2 regions of the Pseudoglutamicibacter cumminsii genome follow, and region 2 is predicted to be linked to the other one. Evidence: riboswitches for the same ligand, from Rfam matches in the RefSeq annotation. Region 2 holds a riboswitch; the other holds the start of a gene.
What was found. A riboswitch is a leader RNA that binds a small molecule or an ion and turns the genes downstream of it on or off. The one in region 2 is predicted to bind thiamine pyrophosphate.
Positions count from the first base shown of each region.

Region 1 (6,312 bases), 190 kb from region 2:
CCATTCCATCGCCAGCGGGATCGCGGCTGAATACTCACCCGCGATGAAAACCCCGCCCACGAACCGGGCAGCCACCACGGCAACGAACGTCCACACACCCCACACCTGGTGGGTCGGAACCAGCGCGATCGCGGCTGCGCACACCGCCGTGCCTACAAGCGCGAGCCTCGTGGCGCGGGTTCGCCCCCACTTATCAGAAATGCGACCGAACACCAGCCCACCCACGGGCCTGCCGAGCAACATCGCGATCACGACGGCAGCGCCTGCGCCGGCACCGGTTGTAGCGCTCGCCGCGGGACCGGCCAGAACTTCGAGGGCAGGAGCGAGCGCGATGACCGGCAGAAACATGTGGATGTTATCCACCCAGTTACCGACGACCCCCGCCTGGAGAGCGGCCTTCGCACGCGGTGGGAACTTTCTGTTTGGGCGTGAATGCGCGGGGTGCGGCAGTCTGGTATTCGCTTGTGCTTGGTAAGTCACTTCGAGCCGCCGCCCTCGCAAGCGCCAGAGCTATGCTGGAGCGGGCCGGGAGGCGCAGGCGCCTCCGGTTGCGGCATGTGCGGCTGGGGCATGGCGGCGCGGACGTGATGGAAATGATCCACGGGACCTGCCAGGGGCTGGCCACGTGTGAGCGTGACATCGAGGCGCTCGCCGTGAGAAATCGCGTGGTGCAGCCAATCACTGGCCCATGCGAGTGCTTGGGCAGGAGCATCTCCCGCAGCTAGTCTCGTGGTGAGCGCAGACGCGAGCGCACATCCCGTGCCCTGGGTTGCCGAGGAGTCAACGCGTTGGGTGTGTATCGCGATGGGTTCGGCGCCGGACTCGATCCAGTAGTTTGTGGTCTGCTCAGAATCCAGGTGGCCGGTCTTAGCGATCACAACATTCCCGTGCCGCTCGGCCCACGCGCGTGCCTGGTTGCACACGTCGGCGTGGTTCTCGCCGCGGGTCGAACCGGTCAGTTCCGCTAGCTCGAGGGCGTTCGGGGTTACGACGTCCGCGGCAGCGCAGAGCGCCGCAACTTCAGGGAATGCTTCAGGCGCAATCAGGGCGGTTCCGCTGCTTGAGATCATGACCGGATCGACCACGATCAGCTGTGGTTTCGCTTCGCTGAGCCATTCAGCCACAGCCTGGACGTTTGCCGCGGTGCCGAGCATTCCGATTTTGACCGCATCGATGCGCGCATGTTCCGCGATGGCATCGAGTTGTGCACGTACCACGGTTGGGCTCATATGTTCGATGTGGGTCACACGCGAGCTATTCTGCGCCAGCACCGCGGTGGTCACGGGGAGGGCATAGCCGCCAGCGGCATGAATGCTTTTGATATCGGCGGCTGAACCAGCGCCGCCGGTCGGATCTGTTCCGGCGATCGTGACGACGCATGGAACAGTGCCGACGCACGGGACGGTGTCGCCGTATGGAACAGTGTCGTCGCTCGGGGCGGTGTTTCGGTGAGACGCGCGCTGGGCGCCGGGGGTCGATGCGCCGGCAGAAAGTGGGCGCACGGAGGCATGCATTGTGGGGACATCCCTTCGCTAGTGCGAACTAGATCAGGTTCAACGGGTGTGATCTCAGCACCTCAGTGGGTGCACCCCGTGTCGGGAGAACACTATGCCACAGATTCCCGGTGCGGAGCGCGTCGGAGTCGTGGGCGAGGTTGGCAAGGGAGTCAGCATTCGGACCGCGTCGATGCTGTGGTCGCTATAGTCAACGAGCTCGCGGCTGACACATTGCGTGCACTTGTGCCAAACCTTCAACCTCTACTTGGGTGAGTCTGTGGGTAAGTCCCACAAACCTGTGGATAACTTTCATTTTTGGGTGTGTACCGCGTGGATATCCGTCTTGTCAACATGAGAGTTGAGCTTGAAGGTTGGGGAAAAGTTTTTAGCGGAATTGTTTGGTCCACAAGCAAAAACCGCGGAATCATACGGAAGTTTGGGCATCATAGGTGAGAAACTCCCATACTTATCCCCAAGTTATCCACAGAAGTGGTGGATATCCACCGGTGTGTTCCACAATTGTCCACACATGATCCCCAAGGCCTGTGGATAACCTGGCTTGTCATGGAGGTTTTTCGCCTTACACTGGCGTGAAGGCGGTACCTACTCGGAGCAGGGCCAAGCTAGTGGCTGAGGTGGGCTGGAGGAGCACAGTGGATCAATACAGCGATTCCCAATACAACGATGCAGGTGCGTCATCTGCAGGCGGCTCGGCGCTTTCGGAGCGCGTCCCACCTCAGGACCTCGCAGCGGAACAGTCCGTCTTGGGTGGCATGTTGCTCTCCCAAGACGCGATCGCTGACTGCGTTGAGATCCTCCGCTCATCGGACTTCTACAAGCCAGCGCACTCAACCATCTTTGACGCCATCACGGATCTCTACGGCCGCGGTGAGCCAGCTGACGCCGTGACGGTTTCGAGCTACCTCACCAAAAACGGGGAACTCAACCGGGCCGGCGGCGCGGCGTATATCCACGAGGTCATCCAGTCCGTCCCAACCGCCGCGAACGCGAGCTTCTACGCAGAGATTGTGAGGGAGCGCGCGATCCTGCGCCGCCTCGTCTATGCGGGTGACCGCATCACCCAGATGGCCTACGCCGCCGACGGCGAGGTCGACGCGATCGTCAACGATGCGCAAGCCGAAGTCATGCAGGTCGCTGAACGCAGGACCGCCGAAGACTACGTCGTGCTTTCAGACATCATGGAGCACACAGTCGATGAGATCGAGGCGGCGGGACAGAAATCGGGCGACGAAATCACGGGCGTGCCGTCGGGTTTCTATGAGCTCGACGAACTGACCCAGGGCTTCCAGGGCGGCCAGATGATCGTTGTCGCGGCGCGCCCAGCGGTCGGTAAGTCGACCTTCGCACTCGACATCGCGCGTTCCGCCGCGATCAAGAACAACATGACGACCGTGTTCTTCTCGCTTGAAATGGGCCGTTCCGAAATCGCGATGCGCTTGCTTTCAGCTGAGACCGCCATCGGGCTCCAGAACATCCGCAAGGGCGACATGCAGGACAGCGACTGGGCCAAGGTCGCCCGCACCCTGCCCGAGCTCAACAGTGCACCGTTCTTCATTGACGATTCACCGAACATGACGCTCATGGAGATCCGCGCGAAGTGCCGCCGCCTCAAGCAGCAGCACAACCTCAAGCTCGTGGTGCTCGACTACCTGCAGCTCATGTCCTCGGGTAAGCGCGTTGAATCGCGTCAGCAGGAAGTCGCTGAGTTCTCGCGTGCGTTGAAGCTTCTGGCTAAGGAGCTTGAGGTCCCAGTGATCGCGCTGTCCCAGCTCAACCGTGGCTCAGAGCAGCGCACCGACAAGCGCCCCCAGGTGTCCGATCTGCGTGAATCCGGTTCGATTGAGCAGGACGCGGACATGGTCATCCTGCTGCACCGCGAAGACATCTACGACAAGGAATCGCCGCGAGCCGGTGAGGCCGATGTGATTGTCGCGAAGCACAGAAACGGTCCAACGAAGACGATCGTGGTCGCGTTCCAGGGCCACTACTCCCGTTTCAGCAACATGGCCTACGAATCCAGCGACGCCGGAATCTAGATTCGTTAGCCGAGGCGCGGTTAGCGCGGCGTGACCTCACGACGAGGCGGCCGCTTGGTCTTCACGTTGGCGCCCGTTGTGTGGGCTTTCGCGGTTTTCTTCCGAGGCTTCTTGAGCTTGGGACGCCACTTGACGCGGCGGCGAGGCTCGATGCCTGGCATCTTCTTCGCAAGAGCCGAAGGGCCGCGTGGGCGCTCGCCGAGTTTGATGAACACCACGCCGGCGAGGATCGCAGCGCCACCCACGAACTGGACCACCGCGAGTGTCTCACCCAAAAGCCACCACGCGACCAACGCGGCGAACAGAACCTCGGTCAGGTTCACGAACGAGCCGACACCCGCGCCCATGAGCCGCAAGCCCACCACGCCAAGAACGTACGCGGCGACCGTGAAAACAATGATGATGGCGTGGGCGAGGAACCACGGCGCGTTCCACTGACCTAGCGCAGCAGCATCCGTGCTCGCTTTCCAAGGAAGCAAACCGAGCGCCACAAACGGGACAGTGCCGATGGCGCCGACCGAGAAACCCAGCCCAGTGAGCGCAGTCGACGGGATCTTGACCGAATCGTTCGCCGAAATCAAGAAGTACACTGCCAGGCACACCGCCGAGGCCAAGCCCATGATGACGCCTAGCGCATCCAGCGCATCGGAACCTTCACGGATCACAGCACCCACATCGAGCACTGCAACCAAACCGATCATCGAGATCGCAAGCCCAAAGAATGTCAACCCGGAAGGGCGGGCCTTGGTGCGAGCCCACAGCCAAAACACGATCATCATGGGCGCGGTCATCTCAAGCAGGATCGCGACCGTCACGTTGAGGCGTTCAACAGCAACGAAATAGGTCGCCTGAACGCCCGTCATCGAAAACAGGCCGAACGCGACAATAAGCCGCCAGTGCGCACGGACTTCGCCCCATTTGCCGCGCAACTGAATCAACGTGGGGAACAGGAGGACGAGTGCGCAACCAGTGAGCCTCACCAGCGTCACCGAGCCGGGTGACCAGCCGGAACCATACAGCGCTTTCCCCACGGGTCCAGGAAGGGCGAACGCGAAAGATGACGCCAAAGCGAAGACGAAACCAACAAGGAATTTTGGTTGCACAAACACCTCCTAGTTATCGAGCGAATCTATGAATCAGCCTAGGAGAAAATGCCCGATACCCTAGAAATCAGAGCAAAATTACGCAAGGCTAGTGTCTCACTAGAACCCATCTATATGTAGGGACTTGAACATGTTTAACAAGACGAAGACCGCACGACGCACAGTTGCAATGATGGCCGTGGCGCCACTGCTCGCAGTCTCGCTTGTGGGTTGCGGCAATAAGAACGGCGGCGAGGAGCCGAGCCCGGAGCCTTCGCAGTCGTCTCAGCAGCCGATGCAGACCGAGACGGCACAGCCGTCGCCAAGCATGTCTTCCCAAGCCCAACAGTCCCAGGGCCAGCAGTCCCAGGGCACGCAGGGTTCGCAGGGTTCGCAGACTACCGGTGCGGCGAAGGCAGACCCGAAGTTCCTGGAGTTCATGAAGAACAACGTCGGCTCTGACTACCAGGTTCTGGACCTTGGACCGCACTTGAAGAAGCCCGATGTGGGTGCGGGCAACCTCGCTAACTCTTGCCCAGCCGTGATCTATGGCGCTGCGGAGCTCGCCCGGGACGGCGCGCAGGTGGTGAGCGCTTCGCAGTCGTCGCCGAAGCAGAAGGCCGTGACCGTGCTGATGTATCCGTCGGCTGACAAGGCAAACGCTGCCCTCGAACAGGTCAAGCAAGAAATTGACAACCCGGACTGCAAGACAGTCCCGATCAACGGGAACGACATCAGCATCAAACCGGTCACGAACTCGTACGGTTTCGACAACTACGCTGGGTTCACGATGAACATCAGCGGCAACAAGATCGAAAACCTGTTCAGCACCAAGGGCCAGTTCCTGGTGCTCGTGATCGGTGACCTCAACGAGGTCGCTTCGGACGGTAAGAAGGTTTACGACGCCCTGCCAGCGTCCTAGTCCGCGCCGGTTCCGGGTCGATGTCAGTCCGGATCGGGGCAGGTGCTGAGACACGGAAAGGAAAGCCTCATGTCACAGCGTGCATTCAACCGCTCGCTTGCGTATCGCTCAGTTGCCGTGTTCGCTTTGCCGGCGGTCCTGGCGGCTTCCCTTGTGGGCTACTCGAATAAGGGCGGCGACGGCGCGGAGGCGTCTGCGGACGCGAGCCAGTCGCAGTCTGCGACGCCGGAGTCAACGCACACCGAGTCAACGCACACCGAGCCGAGCGAGTCGAGCGATTCGAGAGATTCGAGCGAAAGCGCGTCGCAAGACGCCAGTAGCACCCCGAGTAACCCGCTACCGGATAAAGGCTCGGAGCTTTCCGGCTACCCGGCGGATCCGCACTTCATGCAGTTCGTAAAGGGGAAGCTCGGCGGCGGCTATGAGACGCAGGACGGCAAAGAGTTCTATGAGCAGGCGAAACACGGCGATAGCCCACAGCTGGGTCAATGCGACATCCTGCTCAAGGGTTTGCAGGCCACGGTGACGAAGGACAGCCAGGCGGTTATTGCGCTGAAACTTCCTGAACGTTCAAGCACAGTTGCGGTTCAGGCATACACGTCGCCTGAAACCGCATCCAAGCCAGCCGAGGCCATCGAGCAGCTCAAGAAAGAACTCAACAACCCTGCGTGCGCCCAGCTTGAACTCGGGGACGTCAAGATCAAGACGAGCCAAGTGAATGACACCCTCGGCTTCAAGGGCGGCGTCCGGGTTCG
Region 1 covers NZ_JAFBCO010000001.1:908,226-914,537, reverse strand. The annotation lists gene JOD50_RS04235 (MFS transporter) at 1-348, opposite strand, end outside; gene JOD50_RS04230 (PfkB family carbohydrate kinase) at 477-1,502, opposite strand; TPP riboswitch at 1,508-1,603, opposite strand; gene dnaB (replicative DNA helicase) at 2,150-3,553, shown strand; gene JOD50_RS10600 (EamA family transporter) at 3,574-4,656, opposite strand; gene JOD50_RS04215 (hypothetical protein) at 4,787-5,557, shown strand; gene JOD50_RS04210 (hypothetical protein) at 5,627-6,312, shown strand, end outside.
Region 1: linked by a shared signal. The riboswitch ahead of JOD50_RS04230 (PfkB family carbohydrate kinase) and the one ahead of thiC (phosphomethylpyrimidine synthase ThiC) in region 2 are both predicted to bind thiamine pyrophosphate.

Region 2 (6,312 bases):
CTGCCCAGTGGAGTGTGGGCCTGGGGTTTGAGGGTTGTGACCATTCATGATGCTGTCCTCCCGGAGGGGAAACTGACATTGCTTTTGGTTTCGTACTGGTCTTTCAGCGGATTATTGGTACTAGCGATTTCAACTCCTTGCGTTTTCAACGATAAAACGCTTGCGGCGGTGGCGTCTAGAGAAGGCAGCGGCGTCTAGAGAAGCTAGTGGGTGCGATGTGTCCTGAATCTCTTGTTAGCCTTCTACAATCAGTATTTGCATCGATGCCCAGCGGTGAGAGTTGGGCGGCAACATAGTTTGACCGTGATGTTCGAGGATGGAGACATGGACGAAGCGCGTTTGCGTCTGGAAGATCCGGAGCTTTCTGCTGATGAGCTAGTGCGTATCGCTACGGAGCACCCTGAGCTGAGGAGCAAGGTTTTCATGCACCCGAACTGCCCTAGCGGGCTCCTGGTGCAGATCCTCTCGGAGGTGCCCGGACCTCCGGCTCCTACGTCGGAATCTCCAGCGACTGATGCGCTTGATGCGTCGGATGATGCGGATGCGACGCAATGGTCCGTTCCGCCTGTCCCCCCGGCGTCGGCTTCGCCTCTACCGGACTCGACTAGCGAGGAGTCTGAGATTCAGGAGCCTGGCGCATCGGGTGGCGGGCCGTTATTCGTTCCGATTTTGCCGCCGGTATCTGCAGAGGGTGCCGCGGAAGAGGCCTCAGCGGCATCGCGTCATAGCGGGCAACCGCAACCGTACGCTCCAGGCCAACCCTTTGACTATGAGGAAGACGACGACCAGCCGCGCCGGCGTGGCGGGGCCGCGTTGGCCATCGTGCTGGTGGCTGTGATTGCGATTGTTGCCGTGGTTTTCGCTGGCAAGTTCTTGTTGGGTGGGGGAACTCAACGTACTGCCCCGGATGCCGCCGCTGAAGCGCCGGGCTCTAGCAGCACGGAAGATGCTGAAGAAGATGCTGGCGAGAGCTCGGAAGACGAGGGCGATCAACGCGGCGAGGACAAGCCGAAGGAACCGCTGCCGTCCGAGGCGTATCAGGGTGCTCGCGGACCGGCCCCGTCCGGTTCCTTGGAGCCGAGCGAAACGGTCTCTAAGAGCGGGCTGAAGATCGCCTCGATCGCCACCCCGACAGGCAACATCGGATGCGACATCCGGTTGACGGACAGTTCGGAAGACCCGGATGACCACTCGAGGGATTCGATCATTTGTGCCGTCAAGTCGTGGAAAGATGACGCGCCTGTAGCCGCGGACCCTCAGCCTGATAAGGGCACAACCCCATACGTCTACCTGGGTTCGGAGAACAAGGAGCCAAGTTACGGCGGCTCACACAAGGGAAAGTTCTGCTTCGAAAAAGACGGCTGTGAAGACGGCTTCAAGGGGCAGAAGCTGGAATACGATAAGGCTGTTACGTACGGGGATTTCGTATGTGTTTCCGAAATGCACGGCCTGACGTGCTGGAACACAAAGACGGAGCGCGGCGTCTTCTTGAGCCGCGATCACTTCCTCACGTTCTAAAGGCCGTATCCGTGTCCTGACACGGTCATGAGGCCTTAGCTTTCGGGTTCGTCGGCTGTTTCGGCTGCGGTGGGCTGCACATCGAAGTGCTTTAGTTTCTCTTCCCGCTCAGCGATGAGCTTCTGAACGGTTTCGATGAACGCTACGCGCGACTCGCCAACCCCGTAATCGCCGAAGTACAGCGCACGTGCTTGTGCTCGCGCGTCTTTATCGCCGCCGTTAGCGAGTGCATCGGCGATCATCGTAGGCAATGTATCCACGGTGTCCGCATCGATCACTGGTACAGCTGATGCGATCGGTGATTCATCCGTGAGCTGTTTGCGGTTGGTGCGGCGGTCGGTCAGCAGCATCGGGCTGTCTGCTTTGAGGTAGAGGAAGTCGAGGCCAACGCTGGAGATGTCGGTGATCATGAGGTCGACGTCGGAGAACATCGCGAGGATGTTCCCTTCCTTGAGGATCAAATGTTCGCCGCCTTCGGCGTTCGCTGCTTCGATGAGCTCAAGGATCCTCTGGTGTCCGGCCTTCATCTCTGGCTGGCGTGCCCCTGCCACGCGTGGGTGCGGCTTGTAGATGAGGCGCGTGCCTTCGGTAGCCAGGGCTGCTTCCACGATCTGTGGGCCGTAGCAGTCGATCGAGGTGTAGTTGTTGTTGTCGTTTTCGCCTTGCCAGGTTGGCGCGTACATGATGGTGCGCAACTGGCTGGCTGGAAGCTCGTCTTCGTAGTCGAGGTCAAGCTGTGGGCGGCCAACAGAGATCAGCTTCGATTCGTCGAAGTCGATGAGCGCGCGGCGGTGGCGGCGCAAAGCTGCTGGGCCCGCGGTGAATACGGCGTCGTATGCCTTGGCCTGGTTGGAGACCATCGAGAGCTTGTCTGATTCGCCGTGGTTGATGTGCACGTGCACGGCTGGCGCGTAGCTGAGGGTCTGGAAGTTTGAGCGGCCGTTGTTGACGTAGAGGAACAGCTTGGGCTTGTGCTCTTCGTAGTAGCTGATCATGTTGTCGAAGCTTCCGCGGTAGACCACCGGGAGGTCCGTGATCTCTTCGACGGCTTCAATGGCCGATGGGCGGCGCAGGAAGATCGCGGTAGGCACGGTTTCGTTGAGCTCTTCGAGCACCGGGATCCACTGCTGCAACTGGTAGAGCTTGGCGTGGGTGTCACCGAAGTAGGCGAGCACTTGAGCGCCGGGCGCCGCGGAATCTGCGTGTTCTTTGGCGGCGATGTTGTATTGGCGGGTTCCGCGGAGCCATTGGCTGCTTGCTTTCCAGGCTTTAGACCTGAAAATTTTGCGTGCGATCTTCTTAAGCTGCTTTTCCACGGATCTCCTGCAAGACGTCAACGTATAACGCCCTCAACGTAAGGGCGAGTACTAGGTGACCGGATAACGAGCTATATCTTACAAGCGTGAAGCGGTGACGGGGTGTTGGCATGAATGTGATGTGTGTTGGCATCTGCCCGCGTTGTGTGTTCGAATGGTGAGCATCCATACGGGTGCCCCTGCGAGGGGCTGAGACAAAGCTATGAGCTTTGGACCGTCGAACCTGATCCGGGTCATACCGGCGTAGGAAAGTGAGGATTGCGCTATGTCTGTGCGCCCTGACGACGTCATTGAATCAACGTCCACCATTGAAACGGCCGAAACCGTCGCCGAATCGTCTGCGGAAGTATCATCAGCCGATGCGCAGCAGCGCGAACAGTATGAATCGCATCGGCTTGCATGGATCGAAGACAAAGAGCATGGCATCCGTGTTCCCGTCACCGAGATTTCACAGCTTGATTCGCCAGATGGTTCCCCGAACCCTCCGTTGCAAGTTTACCGCACGATGGGGCCAGGAAGTGTTGCAGAGGAGGGGCTCGCGCCGTGGCGTGAACGGTGGATCCTCGAACGCGGCGATGTGGAAACGTACGAGGCCCGCGGCCGCAAGCTGGAAGACGATGGACGCTCCGCCGTGCGCCGTGGCGCGGCTTCTCAAGAGTGGAGGGGGCGCCGGCCCGTTCCTTTGCGTGCAAAGCCAGGGCGCCGCGTAACGCAGATGCACTATGCGCGGCAGGGGATCATTACCCCTGAGATGCGGTATGTCGCGTTGCGTGAAAACTGCGATGTCGAGAAGGTGCGCACCGAGGTGGCGGCGGGGCGCGCCATCATCCCTAATAACGTGAACCACCCGGAGTCTGAGCCGATGATCATCGGCCGGGAGTTCCTCGTCAAGGTCAACGCGAACATCGGTAATTCCGCGGTGACAAGCTCCATTTCGGAAGAGGTGGCCAAGCTCGAATGGGCCTCCAAGTGGGGCGCTGACACCCTCATGGATTTGTCCACGGGTAACGATATTCACACTACGCGTGAGTGGATCATCCGGAACTCGCCGATCCCGATTGGCACGGTCCCGATCTATCAAGCGTTGGAGAAGGTGGACGGCGACGCGAATGCGCTCACGTGGGAGATTTACCGCGATACCGTCATCGAACAGTGTGAGCAGGGTGTGGACTATATGACGGTGCACGCGGGTGTTCTGTTGCGTTACGTCCCGCTTGCCGCGGACCGTGTTACCGGCATCGTGTCCCGGGGTGGTTCGATCATGGCCGGGTGGTGTTTGGCGCACCACCAGGAGAATTTCCTGTACACGCACTTCGATGAGTTGTGTGAGATTTTCGCGCAGTACGACGTCGCTTTTTCGTTGGGTGACGGCTTGCGGCCAGGGTCGATTGCGGATGCGAACGATGCTGTGCAGTTTGCTGAGCTGGATACTCTCGCTGAGCTTACGAAGCGTGCGTGGGAGTATGACGTGCAGGTCATGGTTGAAGGCCCTGGGCATATTCCGTTGCATAAGATTCGCGAGAACGTGGAGCGTCAGCAGGAGCTGTGCGACGGAGCGCCTTTCTATACGTTGGGCCCGTTGGCTACGGATATCGCTCCGGGTTATGACCACATCACGTCGGCGATCGGTGCCACGGAGATCGCGCGTTACGGCACTGCGATGCTGTGTTACGTGACCCCGAAGGAACACTTGGGTCTGCCGAATCGTGATGACGTGAAGACGGGTGTCATCACGTATAAGATCGCGGCGCACGCTGCAGATATTGCGAAGGGGCATCCGGGGGCGACCGAGCGTGATGACGCGTTGTCTAAGGCCCGTTTTGAGTTCCGTTGGCACGATCAGTTCGGTTTGGGATTGGACCCTGTGACTGCGCTTGAATACCACGACGAGACACTGCCGGCTGAGCCCGCGAAGACTGCCCACTTCTGTTCGATGTGCGGGCCTAAGTTCTGTTCGATGCGCATCTCGCAGGATATCCGCGATACCTACGGTAGTAGGGAGGCTCAAGAGGCCTTGGTGGGGATGCAGAAGAAGAGCCAAGAGTTTTGGCCTCGGGCGGCAAGGTCTATTTGCCGGCTTCGAAGGTTGGTGCTCCGGTTGATTCGGTTGGTGCGCAGCGTGATTCGGTGGGTGCCCCGGTGGGAGAATGATGCCCGCATAAACCCCGTTGTAACCCCGGCCGTAAGCCCCGCTGTGTGAGGGGCGTTTAAGTATGGACTGCGTCTCGTTCGAGGCGCAGTCCATACTTAAAGGGGTGGGTTAGCGCTGTGATTGAGCGTTCCGCAATAGGATTTATCTACTACATCTTGTAGAGTAATCCGCGTACCCACTACGACAACGTCCAAACTCGTCAAGCTACCGGGAGAGATCAAAGTAATGACACGAACACTGCCGAGGCCTATTGCTGCACTGAGTGCTGCGGCGTTCGCGCTGTTGTTGGTCATCGCATCGGTCTTCTTCGCATCGGTCTTTGGCGCATCGACCGCGCAAGCTCACGATCGTTTGGTCAAATCAACGCCATCCAACGAAGCCGCTCTCGATCAGTCCCCAGGGAACATCACACTCGAGTTCTCTGGCCGCCCGATGGACTTGGGCACCATGATCATGGTGGTGGATGCGGAGCAGAAGAACTATGCCGAGGGTCTTGACCCAGAGTTGAAAGACTTTAAGGTCACTCAGCCCTTGACGGAAGACCTGCCAGACGGAAACTACGAAGTCCGCTGGCGCGTGGTCTCTGAGGATGGGCACCCCATCTCAGGAACCATTCCCTTCTCTGTAGGTGACGTTACGAACGCTCCGAAGGTTCCTGCCCTTGAAGGGAAGGACGCTGACAGCGGCAGCATCTACGACGGTGCCGCTGAAGCCGCCGACAGCGCCGAATCCAACGAGGCAACCGGTGTTCCTGTCTGGGTTATCGCGACCGCAGGGGCTGGCGTGATCATCGTGGGTCTTGTCATCTGGTACTTCGCCAGCCGTGGCACGAAAACCAACTGAGGCAACCTCTCTTCGTAAAGGATCACTATGAACCGCCGTATTTCCGCCGCAATCGCACTCAGCGCAGCTGCCGTTCTTGGTTTGTCAGCATGCTCGGGTGATACGAAAGAAAACACCAAGCAGGAAAGCTCGCAGGAAGCACTCACGACCAACGAAACCTGGGTCAAAGCAGCTTCCGAGGGCATGACCGCCGCATTCGGTGTCATCGAAAACAAGACCGATAAAGACATCACGATCGAATCCGCAACCAGCGAGTATGCGAAGAAGATCGAACTGCACGAGGTTGTCGAGACCCCGGATGGCGCCAAGAAGATGCAGGAGAAGGAAGGCGGGTTCGTCGTTCCCGCTCACAAGAGCATCACCCTTGAACCAGGCGCTGACCACTTGATGTTCATGGGTCTTGAGAAGGAAATCAAGCCAGGCGACACCATCAAGATCACCCTCAAGACCACCGATGGCGACACCTTCGATTTCGAAGCCCCA
Region 2 covers NZ_JAFBCO010000001.1:721,849-728,160, reverse strand. The annotation lists gene JOD50_RS03355 (hypothetical protein) at 1-48, opposite strand, end outside; gene JOD50_RS03350 (variant leucine-rich repeat-containing protein) at 307-1,518, shown strand; gene JOD50_RS10590 (CDP-glycerol glycerophosphotransferase family protein) at 1,554-2,834, opposite strand; TPP riboswitch at 2,994-3,101, shown strand; partial or broken gene thiC (phosphomethylpyrimidine synthase ThiC) at 3,100-4,985, shown strand; gene JOD50_RS03335 (copper resistance CopC family protein) at 5,212-5,829, shown strand; gene JOD50_RS03330 (copper chaperone PCu(A)C) at 5,857-6,312, shown strand, end outside.